2 regions of the Pseudomonas sp. KH_027 genome follow, and region 2 is predicted to be linked to the other one. Evidence: predicted binding sites of a transcription regulator. Region 2 holds the regulator's gene; the other holds the start of a gene.
What was found. Region 2 encodes FliA, which starts transcription of late flagellar genes. Its sites were predicted from a motif close to CTAAAGTTTNNNNNNNNNNNGCCGNTAA; they were not measured.
Positions count from the first base shown of each region.

Region 1: AC3IYG_RS16885 (flagellar protein MotY) is a predicted target of FliA. The motif match lies at 6,890-6,917, and genes of this name have one in related genera.

Region 1 is NZ_CM174470.1:3,588,283-3,596,710, forward strand. It holds gene AC3IYG_RS16845 (PA3496 family putative envelope integrity protein) at 93-275, shown strand; gene AC3IYG_RS16850 (PAS domain-containing protein) at 500-952, shown strand; gene AC3IYG_RS16855 (MerR family transcriptional regulator) at 971-1,912, opposite strand; gene folE (GTP cyclohydrolase I FolE) at 2,225-2,785, shown strand; gene AC3IYG_RS16865 (chalcone isomerase family protein) at 3,068-3,583, shown strand; gene AC3IYG_RS16870 (DUF3833 family protein) at 3,615-3,764, shown strand; gene gloA (lactoylglutathione lyase) at 3,974-4,360, shown strand; gene AC3IYG_RS16880 (argininosuccinate synthase) at 4,606-5,823, opposite strand; gene AC3IYG_RS16885 (flagellar protein MotY) at 5,942-6,853, opposite strand; gene pyrC (dihydroorotase) at 7,000-8,046, shown strand; gene rnt (ribonuclease T) at 8,043-8,428, shown strand, end outside.
Region 2 is NZ_CM174470.1:2,968,047-2,976,474, forward strand. It holds gene AC3IYG_RS13925 (chemotaxis protein CheA) at 1-338, opposite strand, end outside; gene AC3IYG_RS13930 (protein phosphatase CheZ) at 350-1,138, opposite strand; gene AC3IYG_RS13935 (chemotaxis response regulator CheY) at 1,158-1,532, opposite strand; gene fliA (RNA polymerase sigma factor FliA) at 1,618-2,364, opposite strand; gene fleN (flagellar synthesis regulator FleN) at 2,361-3,191, opposite strand; gene flhF (flagellar biosynthesis GTPase FlhF) at 3,467-4,789, opposite strand; gene flhA (flagellar biosynthesis protein FlhA) at 4,801-6,909, opposite strand; gene flhB (flagellar biosynthesis protein FlhB) at 7,314-8,428, opposite strand, start outside.

The DNA.
Region 1 (8,428 bases), 620 kb from region 2:
GCTATCAATTCGATTGAAAAAAACTTTTTTACCCGCTCCAGTTTTGTCGCTATAAGGTGCGCAAATGGCCCCCGTAGCCTGGAGTGAACGTCATGAGCACTAGCAAAGAAGATCTGGAACTCGACGAAGACGCTGGCACCGATGAGGCAGATGATGCGGCAGACACCCCGGTTGAAGTCGCCAAGACCAATCTGACCAAACGGCGCATCATCGACAACCTCTTGGAAGAGCGTCGCCTGCACAAACAACTGGCCGAATACGATTTCGATCTGTAATCGCCACAAGCCAAAGCCCCGCATTGCGGGGCTTTTTCGTTAATGCCGGGAAAACCCATGGCCGCCCGGGCAAAGGCCGCGGCGCTCGCACGCCAGGCTCGCCCGGATACGGGCCGGAACGAGGCATGTGCGCCAGGCATTAAAAACCGACAAGGCATTGGTTGTTGAGGTTCGACCCGGGCGGATGTTTTAGAATGCACTGACATGCACGGGAAACCCTCACGATGATCAACGCCAAACTGCTGCAACTGGTGATCGACGCTTCCAACGACGGGATTGTGGTTGCCGAGCAGGAGGGCGACGACAACATCCTGATCTACGTCAACCCGGCGTTTTCGCGCCTCACGGGCTACCCCGCCGACGACATCCTCTATCAGGACTGTCGTTTCCTGCAGGGCCAAGAGCATGACCAGCCTGGCCTGGATGTCATTCGCGAAGCGGTGAAAAGCCATAAGCCGTGCCGGCAGATCATTCGCAATTACCGCAAGGATGGCAGCGCGTTCTGGAACGAGCTGTCGATCACGCCGGTCTTCAACGAAGGCGACCAGCTCACCTACTACATCGGCATCCAGAAGGACGTCAGCGCCGAAGTGCAGGCCTTGCAACGGGTCCAGGAGCTGGAAGACGAGCTGCAACGCTTGAAGGACGAACTCGCCGCCCTGCGCACCAGCCGCTGATGCCTGAACCGCTGGTTATCAGGTATCCAGGTGCCCGGAAATAAACTGCAGCAAGCGCCGCTGCATCAGCCGCCCGGCGTTACCCAGACAGGCAATCGGGGTACCGGCCAGGCTCTCTTCGGCCAGTTCCGCTGCCTCGCCCGCCAGTGCCAACGGGCAATCCAGGCTCAGCGCCAGCTTGCGCAACAGCCGTACCTGCTGGTTGCCGGGTGGATGGTTGGAATAGAGCACCAGCGCTTGCGGCTGGATCTTGTCGCACACCAGGGGCAACTCCTCCAGCGGCTGACCCAGCGCCAGCACGCTGACCTCCGCGCTACTGCTGGTCAATAGCAGGCCTGCCACCAACAACTCCAGCTCGCGGCATTGCCCGGGAATCGCCGCCAACAAGACCCGCTCCTCGGCCTGGCCGCGATTCAACTGCAGGCGCTGCCAGACACGTACACGCAGAAAGCTGTCGAGAAACAACCACTCGCTGGCTTGGCCGAACTCACTCTGGCGCAGCAGCAACTCCTGCCACAACGGCAGCAGCACCTCCTGAAACACTGCTGGCAGCGCATAGGTGGAAAACAGCTGACCGTAGACCTGCTCCAGACGCACTTCATCAAAGCCATTCACGGCATGCCGCACCCGTGCCTGCCACTCGCCGACCGCCACCTCCTGGTACTGCGGCGTCGTGGCCGTGCTGCTGGCCGCCCGCGAGAGGATTCTGCCGACCTTGCTGACCGTCACACCCCGATCGATCCAGACCAGGATGCTGCGTACCGCCTCGATATCCGCCTGCGAGTACAGGCGATGGCCACTCTCGGTGCGAGTCGGCTGAATCAGCCCATAGCGCCGTTCCCAGGCACGCAGGGTGACCGGATTCACGCCAGTCAGACGCGAGACCTCGCGAATAGGGAAGAGCTCCTCTTGCTTGAGAGGACCCGAGGCGAGAGCCGAGGCACTGGCGAATTCGGTCATGGAGCAGTCGGCCCAGGCGGGAATAGTGGCGGCATTGTAACTCAGCGTTTCCAGCCATACATTGTACAAAAGCTGTACAAGTCGAGAGCCAGGATACTGAAACCCGACTTGCCACTGCCCTGGTAGGTGGATGCCGCCTGCCCACTGACTGCGACGGTGCCAACAGCACGAAGCCTGCCATCGACCGAGCGAACGCTGTGATCGGCGCCTGCCACCGCTCCAGTTGACGGGCAGAACCCAGACGTGAGCGGGAGCACTTTTCCCGTCAACGGTGGCCAACACCTCGACCAATCGGCCGCAAGGACTCTTCTGATGAACGAAGGACTGCCCAGCCACTACCGCGAAATACTCCTCGGTGTCGGCGAAAACCCCGAACGCGAGGGCCTGCTCGACACGCCGAAACGCGCAGCCAAAGCCATGCAGTACCTGTGCAACGGCTACGGCAAAAGCCTTGAGGAGGTGGTCAATGGCGCGCTGTTCGCCTCCGACAACGACGAGATGGTGATCGTCAAGGACATCGAGTTGTACTCGCTGTGCGAACGCCATCTGCTGCCCTTCATCGGCAAGGCGCATGTCGCCTACATCCCGACCGGCCAGGTGCTCGGCCTGTCCAAGGTCGCACGGATCGTCGACATGTTCGCTCGGCGCCTGCAAATCCAGGAGAACCTCACCCGTCAGGTCGCCGAGGCCATCCAGGGGGTCACCCATGCCGCCGGCGTCGCCGTGGTGATCGAAGCCAAACACATGTGCATGATGATGCGCGGGGTGGAGAAGCAGAATTCGGTGATGAGCACCTCGGTGATGCTCGGAGCCTTCCGCGCGTCCTGCAACACCCGCCACGAGTTTCTGCAACTGATCGGCCAGCGCAAGTAAATGCCACCACTGGAGCCCGGCATAGCGCGCATCCGCATCGACCGCATGCGCCAGGTTTCGCCGAATCGGTCTCGATCACCCTGGCCAGCTATCGCTGAGCGCTGAATTGGCCAACCGCGGGCGTCAGCCAAGCCACTGGAGGATGCCGAACCCACCAACGCAGAACCGGAGTGCCCTGATGAAACGCAGTGTCCCGCCCACCGTCCAAGCGCCAAAGCCTTGCTCTATCGCTGGCAACGCCACCCCGCCTCGAACCCTCGTCGACAACAGGCGGACAACGCGTTGAAGCGCCTGTTCTGCGCGTTGTGCCTGAGTTGTCTGCTAGCCGGCAACGCGCTCGCGGGCTGGCAGGAAGCGGTACCCGGCGCCCGACTGCTGGGGGAAGGCGACCTGCGTTTCCTGGGTTTTCGCATCTACAGCGCGCGCCTGTGGAGCTCGGCACAACGCTTTCGAACGGACAGCCCCTTCGCCTTGGAGCTGGCGTATCACCGAGCGATCAACCGCGAGGATTTCGTGCAAACCAGCCTGGATGAAATCAAGCGCCTTGGCGGCAGCGAAGTGAGTGCGGCGCAATTGACGAAATGGCAGGCCGAGCTGCAACGGGCATTCATCGACGTGCAGCCCGGCCAGCGCATCACCGGCGTGTTCCTGCCGGAGCAGGGCTGCCGCTTCTATGTCGGCGAGCGCTTGCAGCATGAGGTGCGCGATGTGGCCTTTGCCCAGGCGTTCTTCGCCATCTGGCTCGACCCACGCAGCCGCGACCCTGAACTGCGGCTGAAACTGCTCGGCCGGCCGTGATGGCCGCCTATTGTCCAAGCGGAGAACGACCATGCTGAAAAATTCGCAGCCCTGTCAGGTCAATTTCGACGACTGGATGTACAGGCACAATGAAAACACCCTGGCCAACCGCTCGTTCATGACCAAGTTCGGCATTGAGTTCGGACAGCTGACGCTGTTTTTCCGCAAGGAACCCAGCTGAAACCTGCCCCACCGCAACTGCCGGCGCATTGATAGACAAACCATGCGCCGCGCCCGGAACTTGCACGCCCGGCTACGGGCTATAACCCATACCCATATACTTTAATCCAACACTTAAAGTTGCAGCACTTATATGAAGCGGACACGCAAAGAGACCCATTTAAAGGCTGTGATAGACTGCCGGCAAAGCCATTGAACGAGGATCAAGCATTGAGAATTCTACATACCATGCTCCGGGTCGGTGACATGGAACGCTCGATCGAGTTCTACACCAACATCCTGGGCATGACGCTTCTCAGGAAGAATGATTACCCCGACGGCAAGTTCACCCTGGCCTTCGTTGGCTATGGCAGCGAGGACGACAGCGCCGTGCTGGAGCTGACCCACAACTGGGGCGTGAGCGAGTACGACATCGGCACCGGCTATGGCCACATCGCACTCGAAGTGCAGGACGCCTACCAGGCCTGCGCCGACATCAAGAAAAATGGCGGCAATGTAACGAGGGAAGCCGGCCCCATGCAACACGGTAAAACCGTCATTGCCTTTGTCACCGACCCTGACGGCTACAAGATAGAACTTATACAAAAACACAGTTAACACTGCCGCAACCAACTACCGCTACAAGCCCGCTCTTTGCGCGGCTTAATTGAATACCCATGTTCTGTGATAGTTGATTCAAGACAGGCACGAACGGATAGAGCTGCCGCACTTGCGCAGTGCCCTAGCCGACCACTCGCAGCAGATGGCTACGGATTTATCCCTATCGCCAACAGTCGACCGCCCAGAAACAAACAACCCCGGGGAATACCCGGGGTTGTTTGCGCAACGCAGGTCGAAATCCGTCAGAACAGCTTGCGACCCTTGTTGGCGGCGATGCGCATGCGCAAGGCGTTCAACTTGATGAAACCAGCCGCATCGGCCTGATTGTACGCACCGCCGTCTTCTTCGAAGGTGGCGATGTTGGCGTCGAACAACGACTCATCGGACTTGCGACCGGTGACGATGACGTTGCCCTTGTACAGCTTCAGGCGTACGACACCATTCACGTGGGCCTGCGAGGCGTCGATCATCTGTTGCAGCATCAGACGCTCAGGGCTCCACCAGTAGCCGGTGTAGATCAGGCTGGCATACTTGGGCATCAGCTCGTCTTTCAGGTGAGCGACTTCGCGGTCCAGGGTGATCGATTCGATCGCCCGGTGAGCGCGCAGCATGATGGTGCCGCCCGGGGTTTCGTAGCAGCCGCGCGACTTCATGCCAACGTAGCGGTTCTCGACGATGTCGAGACGGCCGATACCGTTCTCGCCGCCGATCTTGTTCAGCGTCGCCAGCACGGTGGCCGGGCTCATTTCCACACCGTCGAGCGCGACGATATCGCCGTTGCGGTAGGTCAGCTCGAGGTAGGTCGGTACGTCCGGAGCTGCTTCCGGCGACACGGTCCACTTCCACATGTCTTCTTCGTGTTCGGTCCAGGTGTCTTCCAGCACGCCGCCTTCATAGGAGATGTGCAGCAGGTTGGCATCCATGGAGTACGGCGACTTCTTCTTGCCGTGACGCTCGATCGGGATCGCGTGCTTCTCGGCATAGTCCATCAACTTCTCACGCGAGAGCAGGTCCCACTCGCGCCACGGCGCGATGACTTTCACGCCTGGCTTCAAGGCATAGGCGCCCAGCTCGAAACGAACCTGGTCGTTGCCTTTGCCGGTGGCGCCATGGGAAATGGCGTCAGCGCCGGTTTCGTTGGCGATTTCGATCAACCGCTTGGCGATCAACGGACGAGCGATGGAGGTACCCAGCAGGTACTCGCCTTCGTAAACGGTGTTGGCGCGGAACATCGGGTAGACGAAATCGCGCACGAACTCTTCGCGCAAGTCGTCAATGTAGATTTCCTTCACGCCCATGGCCTTTGCCTTGGCGCGTGCGGGCTCGACTTCTTCGCCCTGACCGAGATCCGCGGTGAACGTCACCACTTCACATTGATAGGTATCTTGCAGCCACTTGAGAATCACCGAAGTGTCGAGGCCGCCGGAATACGCCAGGACAACCTTCTTTACGTCCGCCATGCCATCACTCCACGGGGTTGTACGGAAAACCCGCGATTCTACTGCTCACGCCGACTGTTTTACAGAGGCGCGACGGCTTGTGACGACGAAGCGACAAAATCTTTAGTCGATGCGACCGTCAGGAGGTGGCTGCCGGCTTGGGTGCAACCGCGGCTGGCGCTGGCGTTTCGGCGGGTTGCGGCTCACGCGACAGGTGTACGGTGACCCGTCGGTTACGCGCGCGATTGGCTTCGCTGCTGTTCGGCGCCACCGGGTAGCGTTCGCCATGGAAGCGCATGACGATCTGCTGCTCCGGCACCCCGTTGGCCTTGAAGTAATCCAGCACCGCCAGGGCGCGACGGCGTGACATGTCCCGATTGGTCAGGCGGTTACCGCTATTGTCCGAGTGACCATCAAGCTCAATGTGATTCACGCCGGGGTCGGCCTTGAGGTACTGCAGGATGATCTCCAGCTTGGCCCGGGAAACATCGTCCAGCGCCGCCCCGCCGCCCGCAAAGCCGACCTGCGCCTGCTTGATCTGATCGAAATTGACCGGCAGCAACTTGGCGGTGCAATCCAGGTAGTCGTGATAGGCCTTGGTGAACTTGACCGGCAGCAGCCGCACTTCCAGTCCCTCACCCCCTTCCAGGGTGCGATGGCGGATCAGAGGGCTGCGCCCGTCGAGCAGGCCGCCGAGCAAACGCACGCCTTGTTGTTGCGAGCTGTTGAACGGCACTTCGCCCGTGCCGACGCTGACCATGCCCAGGTTGATATCGCCACGCCCCGGCTGCCAAGGCGCAGCCGCCGCCAAGAGGGTCGCCGAGCCAGCGCCCAACCACTGCTCGCGGGCTTGCAGGCGGAAGGTGACTTGCTCGCCCGCCCGGCGCACGAACTCGCCGACACCGAAGTCGGTGATATTTTGCGACAAACGGCATTCGAATTGATCACCCTCGACCGTCCATTCGACCTTCTCCAGGCGCGTCTGAAAGGTAATAGCCGCAGCCGGCAAGCTGACAAACAGGCTGAGCAAGGCGAGATAACGCTGGCGCACGGCGGGCTCCACGAGGAATAACGGCATTCCCAAGTGGTATCGGTTGCGTCAGGCAAAACTTGATAGCAAGTGCCTGAGAGCGGCTTTTCCGGTAGCATTCCCAGCAGTTTTACCCGCCTGAAGCTTGCTTATCTGGTATTGCCCCCATGACCGACCGCCTGACCCTGCTGCGCCCTGACGACTGGCATATCCATCTGCGCGATGGAGCGCTGCTGCCGCACACCGTCGCCGACGTCGCGCGCACCTTTGGCCGCGCCATCATCATGCCGAACCTGGTGCCGCCGGTGCGTAACACCCAAGAGGCCGACGCCTATCGCCAGCGTATTCTGGCCGCGCGCCCGGCCGGCAGCCGCTTCGAGCCGCTGATGGTGCTGTACCTCACCGACCTGACCAACGCTGAAGACGTGCGCGCGGCCAAGGCCTCGGGCTTCGTCCACGCCGCCAAGCTCTATCCGGCCGGCGCCACGACCAACTCGGACTCTGGCGTCACCAGCGTCGACAAGATCTTCCATGTGCTCGAAGCCATGGCCGAAGTCGGCCTGCCGCTGCTGGTGCACGGGGAAGTCACCCGTGGCGAAATCGACGTATTCGACCGCGAAAAGGTGTTCATCGACGAACACCTGAGCCGCGTGGTGGAGCGCTTCCCGACGCTGAAAGTGGTGTTCGAACACATCACCACCCGCGAGGCCGTGCAATTCGTCAATGCCGCCGGAGCGAACGTCGGTGCCACCATCACCGCTCACCATCTGCTGTACAACCGCAACCACATGCTGGTTGGCGGTATTCGCCCGCACTTCTACTGCCTGCCGATCCTCAAGCGCAACGTGCACCAGGAAGCCCTGCTGGATGCGGCGGCCAGCGGCAGCAACAAGTTCTTCCTCGGCACCGACTCGGCGCCCCACGCCCAGCACGCCAAGGAAGCCGCCTGCGGTTGTGCCGGTTGCTACACCGCCTATGCCGCCATCGAGTTGTACGCCGAAGCCTTCGAGCAGCGTAATGCGCTGGACAAGCTGGAAGCCTTTGCCAGCCAGCACGGCCCGGATTTCTATGGCCTGGCGCGCAATACCGAAACCATCACCCTGGTTCGTGAAGAATGGACCGCCCCGACTAGCTTGCCGCTTGGCGAGCAAAGCGTAATCCCGCTGCGCGCCGGTGAAAAACTGCGCTGGCGTCTGCTGGAGCAAAACACGTGAGTGACGATAACTACGACGACGAACAGGAAGGCAACGGTGGCGGTGGCAACTCACGCCACCCGATGGCCCAGCGCTTTCGTGGCTATCTGCCGGTAGTCGTCGATGTCGAGACCGGCGGCTTCAATTGCGCCACCGACGCCCTGCTGGAAATTGCCGCAGTCACCGTCGGCATGGATGAAAAAGGCTTTCTCTTCCCCGAGCACACCTACTTCTTCCGGGTCGAGCCATTCGCAGGCGCCAATATCGAAGCCGCCGCCCTGGAATTCACCGGCATCAAGCTCGACCATCCGCTGCGCATGGCCGTGAGCGAAGAGACCGCCTTGACCGATATCTTCCGGGGCATCCGCAAGGCACTGAAAGCCAACGGCTGCAAGCGCGCGGT
Region 2 (8,428 bases):
GTCGGCGTGGCACGCTCGCGCACGTCGGAAAACATGCCATTGACCGCGTCCAGGGCTTCCAGGACGACGTCCATCAGCTCGGAATCAACGCGTCGCTCACCCTTACGCAGGATGTCGAACACGTTTTCGGCGATGTGACAGCACTCCACCAGCTCATTCAGCTGGAGGAAACCGGCGCCACCTTTGACGGTATGGAAACCACGGAAAATGGCATTGAGCAGGTTCGAGTCATCAGGACGGCTTTCCAGCTCGACCAGTTGCTCGGATAACTGCTCAAGTATCTCGCCGGCCTCAACCAGGAAGTCCTGGAGGATTTCTTCATCGGCGCCGAAGCTCATTGGTGTGCTCCCTAAAACCCTAGGCTGGATAGCAGATCGTCAACGTCGTCCTGATTGGATGCGACGTCTTCACGCTTATCGGCATGAATCTGCGGACCTTCACCACGGGAAGGCTCTTTTTGTTGTTCTTGTTCGGCACGTAGCGCTGCATGGTCATGTTCGATACCGGCAAAACGGTCGACTTGACTGGCCATCAGCACCAATTTCAGCAGGTTACTTTCCACTTCCGTGACCAGTTGGGTAACCCGTTTAATCACTTGACCGGTGAGGTCCTGATAGTCCTGCGCCAGCAAAATGTCGTTGAGATGGCTCGACAACTTGGCGTTGTCGCGCTCACTGCGGGCGAGGAACAACTCGATACGCTTGGCCAGTTCACGGAAAGCATCGGCACCGAGCTCACGGCGCATGAAACGCCCCCAGTCGGCGCTCAGGCCCTGCGCTTCGCTGCTCAGATCGTTGACCAACGGCGCGCTCTGCTCGACCAGATCCATGGTCCGATTGGCCGCGTTTTCGGTCATCGTCACCACGTAGTTCAGCCGCTCGGTGGCGTCGGTGATCTGCGACACCTCCTGAGCATAGGGAACTCGCGGATCGAGCTGAAAATTGACGATAGCGTTGTGCAACTCGCGCGTCAGCTTGCCCACTTCGTGGTACAGGCCGCGGTCGCGGGTCTTGTTGAGTTCATGGATAAGCTGCACCGCATCGCCGAAATTACCTTTTTCCAGGCTATCGACGAGCTCACGGGCATGGGATTTCAGGGTCGACTCAAGGTCACCCATTGGTAATTCGTTATGCTCCATAGTGCCCCCACGGCTGACATTAGCCGTTAACTCGCTCGAAGATTTTTTCAATCTTCTCTTTCAGCACTTGGGCTGTGAACGGTTTAACCACATAACCATTCACCCCGGCTTGCGCCGCTTCGATAATCTGGTCGCGTTTGGCTTCGGCAGTCACCATCAACACCGGCAATTGCTTCAAACGCTCATCAGCTCGCACTGCACGCAACAAATCGATGCCGGTCATACCCGGCATGTTCCAGTCGGTGACCAGAAAGTCGAAACTGCCGCTTTGCAACATCGGCAGCGCAGTGGTGCCATCGTCGGCCTCAGCGGTGTTGGTGAATCCCAAGTCACGCAAGAGGTTCTTGATGATCCGTCGCATCGTTGAGAAGTCGTCAACGATGAGGATTTTCATGTTTTTGTCCAAGTCGACCTCCGTACAGTCCCAAACGTATCCAGCACCTGAATACGCCGTTCAATCGTGAAACCGGCAGTACCGCTCAGCGCGCGCGCCACTCGCTCAAGCGTGCCCGCAAACGCGCGGCACACTGGCTATGCAACTGGCTGACACGCGACTCGCTGACCCCCAGCACTTCGCCAATTTCTTTAAGATTCAGTTCTTCGTCGTAATACAGCGATAGCACCAACTGCTCGCGCTCCGGCAGGTTGGCGATGGCATCCGCCAGCGCCGACTGGAAGCGTTCATCTTCCAGTTCGCGCGAAGGCTCGAAATGGGTAATACCCGCGTCTTCACGCAAGCCGGCATGCTCTCCGTCCTGTAACAGGTCGTCGAAACTGAACAAGCGGCTGCCCAAAGTGTCGCCAAGAATGCCGTAGTAATCCTCGAGACTCAATTGGAGTTCGGCCGCAACCTCTTGATCTTTAGCGTCTCGACCGGTTCTAGCCTCAATTTTTCTGATTGCGTCGCTGACCATCCGGCTGTTGCGGTGCACCGACCGCGGTGCCCAGTCACCTTTGCGCACCTCATCCAGCATGGAGCCACGGATGCGAATACCGGCAAACGTTTCGAAACTGGCGCCTTTACTGGAGTCGTATTTTTTCGAGGCTTCGAGGAGGCCGATCATGCCGGCCTGGATCAAGTCCTCCACCTGGACACTGGCCGGTAAACGGCCGAGCAAGTGATAGGCAATGCGCTTGACCAACGGTGCATACCGTTCGATCAACTGATGCTGGGTATCCTGCGCCTGAGCCTTGCTATACATACGAAGTCCATTGGCCGCTGTCATACGGCCGTATCAGCGATCGGTTGCTGCACCAGGCGTTCGACGAAGAATTCCAGATGCCCACGCGGGTTGGCGGGCAGCGGCCAGGTGTCGACTTTCTGGGCGATGGCTTTGAAGGCCAGCGCGCACTTGGAGCGGGGGAAGGCCTCGTAGACCGCCCGTTGTTTCTGTACGGCTTTGCGCACCGACTCATCGTAGGGCACGGCGCCAACGTACTGCAGCGCCACATCGAGGAACCTGTCGGTCACCTTGGTCAGCTTGGCAAACAGGTTGCGCCCCTCTTGCGGGCTATGCGCCATGTTGGCCAGCACGCGGAACCGGCTCATGCCATGGTCGCGATTGAGCAATTTGATCAGCGCATAGGCGTCGGTGATCGACGTGGGCTCATCGCACACCACCACTATGACTTCCTGGGCGGCCCGCACGAAGCTGACAACCGCATCGCCAATGCCGGCGGCGGTATCGATCACCAGCACATCGAGGTTGTCACTGATGTCGCTGAAGGCCTGGATCAAACCGGCGTGCTGCATCGGCGTGAGGTTCACCATGCTTTGCGTACCCGAGGCCGCCGGCACCACGCGGATGCCGCCCGGCCCTTGCAGCACCACATCGCGCAGTTCGCACTCGCCACTGATGACATCGGCCAAGGTGCGCTTGGCGGTCAAGCCGAGCAGCACGTCGACGTTCGCCAGACCGAGGTCGGCGTCCATCAACATCACCCGACGACCGAGGTCGGCCAGGGCCAGGGAGAGGTTCACCGACACATTGGTTTTGCCGACGCCGCCCTTGCCGCCGGTCACCGCGATCACCTGTACGGGATGCATTCCCATGTTATCTACACACCTTGTCTAAGAGGTCGTTTCGAAACTATCTGCACATCGGTGGTGCTGCGTTAAAAATGGCTGCGGGCTGCTGATTCACAACCCGTGAACTCCGCGTGTTCGGCCACCTTGACTCTCTACGTCGCACCTTGTCCGGCCTGCGCTGGACGATGCGCAAAACAACCCCTAACTACCGCTAAGGCCATTTATCTGACTCCGTTCGGGCACGCTGAACGGTACGCAACTCATTCTATGCTTTGCCAACTCTGGCGTCCTGACCACGCTTAACCGGCACGCCGTGCGGGGTTCTGGTACAGGCCGGCAAACAGGTCGGCCATGGCATCTTCGCTCGGGTCCTGCGGCGCTTGCAGGCTGACCGCACGACTGACCAACTGATGACTGCGCGGCACCTGCAGATCATCCGGAATTCGCGGCCCATCCGCCAGATAGGCTACCGGTAGACGTTGGCTTATAGCCAGCCCTAAAACCTCGCCAAGACTGGTGGCCTCGTCCAGTTTGGTCAGGATGCAGCCAGACAATCCACAACGCTTATAGCTATGGTAGGCCGCCTTCAGCACTTGGCTCTGGCTGGTAGCCGCCAGGACCAGGTAATTCTTCGCTTTCACCCCACGCCCGGCCAGCGTCTCCAGCTGCATCTGCAGCGCCGGATCGCTGCCCGGCAAGCCGGCGGTATCGATCAGCACCATGCGCTTGCGGGCCAAAGGCACCAACGCCTGGGTCAGCGATTGACCCGGGTCCACCTGGGTCACCGAGACGTTGAGAATACGCCCCAGGGTCTTCAACTGTTCCTGTGCGCCAATCCGATAGCTGTCCATGCTCACCAGCGCGATGTTCTGAGCGCCGTATTTCAACACGTAGCGGGCCGCCAACTTGGCCAGGGTGGTGGTTTTACCCATGCCGGCCGGGCCGACCAGGGCAATCACGCCGCCCTCTTCCAGCGGCTCTTCTTTCGGCGTGCGGATGGCGTGGGCCAGGTGAGCGAGCAGCATACGCCACGCCTGGCGCGGCTCGGCGACATTGGCGACGCGCTCCAGCAGGGTACGCGACAATTCCGCGGACAGGCCCATGCGCTGCAAGCGACGCCACAGGTTGGCCTGCTGCGGGCGACGCGTCTGCAACTGGCCCCACGCCATGGAACCAAGCTGGACTTCGATCAGCTCGCGCAAACCATGCAGTTCGAAACGCATCGCATCCAGAGCCCGCTGGTCCGTGGCGGCCGGCGCGGCCGGAGCCGCGGCGACCAGTGCCGGCCGCTCACTGCGCACGAACGAGGCCGGCAGCTCAGGGGCGACGATGGATTCATTGGCGAACAGTTGACCGTCCTTGATCCCATCACCGAGCGCGCGGGCGGCCAACTCAGCCTGCGCCGAGGCGATACGCGATTGGGTCTTGCGCAGCTCGACTTCCAGTTCCGGATTCGGCTGGCGCAGCGGTGCGGCCGGCACCTGGTAATCCAAGGCAGCTGTCAGCTCTACCCCACCGGCAACCCGACGGGTGCCGATGATGGACGCATCGGCGCCCAGCTCATCGCGAACCAACTTCATGGCTTGACGCATATCGGCGGCGAAAAAGCGTTTAACTTGCATGAGCTAGAGCCTCAGTTCTGACCCACCGTCGCAACGATGGTGACCTGCTTGTTATCTGGGATTTCCTGGTAAGCCAGCACGTGCATATTCGGCACTGCCAACCGTGCAAACCGCGAGAGCATCGCCCGAACCGGACCGGCCACCAGCAGAATCGCCGGCTTGCCGAGCATTTCCTGGCGCTGCGCCGCATCCACCAGGGAACGCTGCAGCTTCTCGGCCATGCTGGGTTCGAGGAGGATGCCATCCTCGGAGCCCTGCCCGGCCTTCTGTAGACTATTGAGCAATATCTGTTCCAACCTTGGCTCAAGGGTGATCACAGGCAGCTCCGGCTCTAGTCCCACGATGCCTTGCACGATCGAGCGGGCCAACGCCACCCGTACCGCTGCGACCATCGCGGCGGGATCTTGACTCTTCGGTGCGACGTTGGAGATGGCTTCGGCAATCGAACGGATGTCGCGTACCGCCACCTGCTCATGCAACAGCGCCTGCAGCACTTTGAGCAGGGTCGACAACGACACCATGCCCGGCACCAGCTCTTCAGCCAGCTTCGGCGAGCTTTTGGCCAGCAACTGCATCAACTGCTGCACTTCCTCATGCCCCAACAGCTCGTGGGCGTGCTTGTGCAGCACCTGGTTGAGATGGGTCGCGACCACGGTACTGGCATCGACCACGGTATAACCGAGGGACTGCGCCTGATCGCGCTGGCTGGGGTCGATCCATACCGCTTCCAGACCAAACGCCGGATCTTTGGCGGCCACGCCGTTGAGGGTACCGAAGACCTGCCCCGGATTGATGGCCAGCTCGCGGTCGGGAAAAACCTCGGCCTCGGCCAGGCTGACCCCCATCAAGGTCAGCCGGTAGCCATTGGGCTGCAGATCGAGGTTGTCGCGGATATGCACCGAGGGCATGAGAAAGCCCATCTCTTGCGAGAGCTTCTTGCGCACCCCCTTGATCCGCGCCAGCAACTGGCCACCCTGGTTGCGATCGACCAGCGGAATCAGCCGGTAGCCCACCTCCAGGCCGACCATATCCACGGGCGTCACGTCGTCCCAGCCGAGTTCCTTGACCTCTTGGGCGCGCTGGGCGGGCAGCAGCTCCTGCTGGCGCTGCACTTCCTGCACGGCGTCTTCTTTGACCTGGCGTTGCTTGTTGGCAATCCAGTAGGCCGCACCGGCCGCCACCAGGCCGAGGCTGATAAAGGAAAAGTGCGGCATGCCGGGCACCAGGCCCATGGCGATCATGATCGCCGCGGCGACCGCCAGGGCACGCGGCGAGGCGAACATTTGCCGAGTGACCTGCTCGCCCATGTCTTCCGAACTGGAGACCCGGGTGACCATGATCGCCGCCGCCGTGGACAGCAGCAGCGAAGGAATCTGCGCCACCAGGCCATCACCGATGGTCAGCAGGGTATAAATCCGCCCGGCATCGCCCAGGCTCAGGTCATGCTGGAAAATACCGATCGCCATGCCGCCGATCAGGTTGATGAACAGAATCAGCAAACCGGCGACCGCATCGCCGCGCACGAACTTGCTGGCACCGTCCATCGAGCCATAGAAGTCAGCCTCCTGGGCCACTTCGGTACGGCGGCGCTTGGCTTCGGCCTGCTCGATCAAGCCGGCATTGAGGTCGGCATCGATGGCCATCTGCTTGCCCGGCATGGCGTCCAGGGTGAACCGCGCGCTGACCTCGGAAATTCGCCCGGCACCTTTGGTCACAACGACGAAGTTGATGATCATCAAAATGGCGAACACCACGATACCGACCACGTAGTTGCCGCCGATCACCACCTCGCCGAAGGCCTGAATCACCTGCCCCGCCGCATCATGGCCATTCTGGCCGTGCAGCAACACCACCCGCGTTGATGCCACGTTCAGGGCCAGACGCAGCAAGGTCGCGGCCAGCAGGATGGTCGGGAAAACCGCGAAGTCCAGCGGCCGCAGGGCGTAAATGGCGACCAGCAGGACGACGATGGACAGCGCGATGCTGAAGGTGAACAGCACGTCGAGCAGGAATGGCGGGATCGGCAGCATCACCATACCGAGCATGACCAACAGCATCAGCGGTATGCCCAGATTGCCTTGCCGCAGACCGGAGAGGTTACTGCGCACGTTACCAATCATTTGCGAGCGATCTACTGCCACATCCCTACCCCAGTCGATTCAATCTTTTGACGCGCATCGCGCCTGCAGGGCTGCTTTTGCAAGAAGTCGTCCAACTCGCGCAGGCACACCGGGGAAAAGATTAAAACGAGGCAGCCAGTAGGGTGGATTAGCCCCGCAGCGGCGTAATCCGCCAAACCAGGCTCCGCAGCCAGTTGGTTCACGGCAGGCGGTGGAAGCCCCTCCGGGGATTCCACCCTACTGACCTGCGCACGTTACCAATCATTTGCGAGCCAGTAGGGTGGATTAGCCGCACAGCGGCGTAATCCACCAAACCAAGCTCGCAGCCAGTTGGTTCACGGCAGGCGGTGGAAGCCCCTCCGGGGATTCCACCCTACTGGTCTAGCCGCTAACGACGACAGGACTCACTCGTCGCGGCGCAAGTCCGGCGGAATCGGCAGGTCCGGCAGCGGCCCGGGGCGCTTGCCCTTGCCGGCCTGGAATTGCCTGAGCTGGTAGACGTAAGCCAACACCTGGGCCACCGCCAGGTAGAGGCCGGCTGGAATCTCATGATCCAGCTCGGTGGAGTGGTACACCGCCCGCGCCAGGCCTGGCGACTCGAGCACCATGACCTTGTGCTGCTGGGCGATCTCACGAATCTTCAGCGCCATGAAATCGCCACCCTTGGCCAACAGCACCGGGGCGTTGCCTTTCTTCGGGTCGTACTTGAGTGCTACGGCAAAGTGCGTGGGGTTGGTAATCACCACGTCCGCTTGCGGTATCGCCGCCATCATCCGCCGCTCGGCCATCTCCCGCTGCATCTGGCGAATGCGCTGCTTGACCTCGGGCTTGCCCTCGCTGTCCTTGTATTCGTCGCGCACTTCCTGCTTGGTCATCATCAGCTTCTGGCGGTTATCCCAGAGCTGGAAAGGCACATCCACCGCGGCGATCAGGATCAGGCCACAGGCCATCCACAGCGCACTCCAGCCCACCACCTGGGCACTGTGCATGATGGCCATTTCCAGCGGCTCATGGGCCATGGCGAGCAGATCGTCCTGATCGGACGAGAGCACCGCCAGCGCAACCAGCAAGACGAGGCTGAACTTGGCCAGGGCCTTGAGCAGTTCCAGCACGGCCTTGGCCGAGAACATCCGTTTAAGCCCTTCCCAGGGGTTCATGCGGCTGAACTTGGGTTGCAGCGCATCGGCCGAGAACAGCCAGCCACCAAGGGCGATCGGCCCGAGGATGGCAGCCACCAGCAAGACCACGAACAGCGGCAGCATCGCCTCCAGCGCGATCTGTATGGATGACATGAACCACAGGCCCATGGCCCGCTCATCCAGCAAGGCTTCGCGCGGCAAGGAAAAGTTGGCCTGCATGATCTTCAGCAGCGCATCGCCCAGGCTACCGCCATAGGCCAGCAGGCCGCCGGCCCCGCCCACCATGATGGCCAGCGTATTCAGCTCGCGGGAACGGGCGACCTGGCCTTTTTCCCGCGACTCCTTGAGCCGTTTCTCGGTGGGGTCTTCACTTTTTTCCG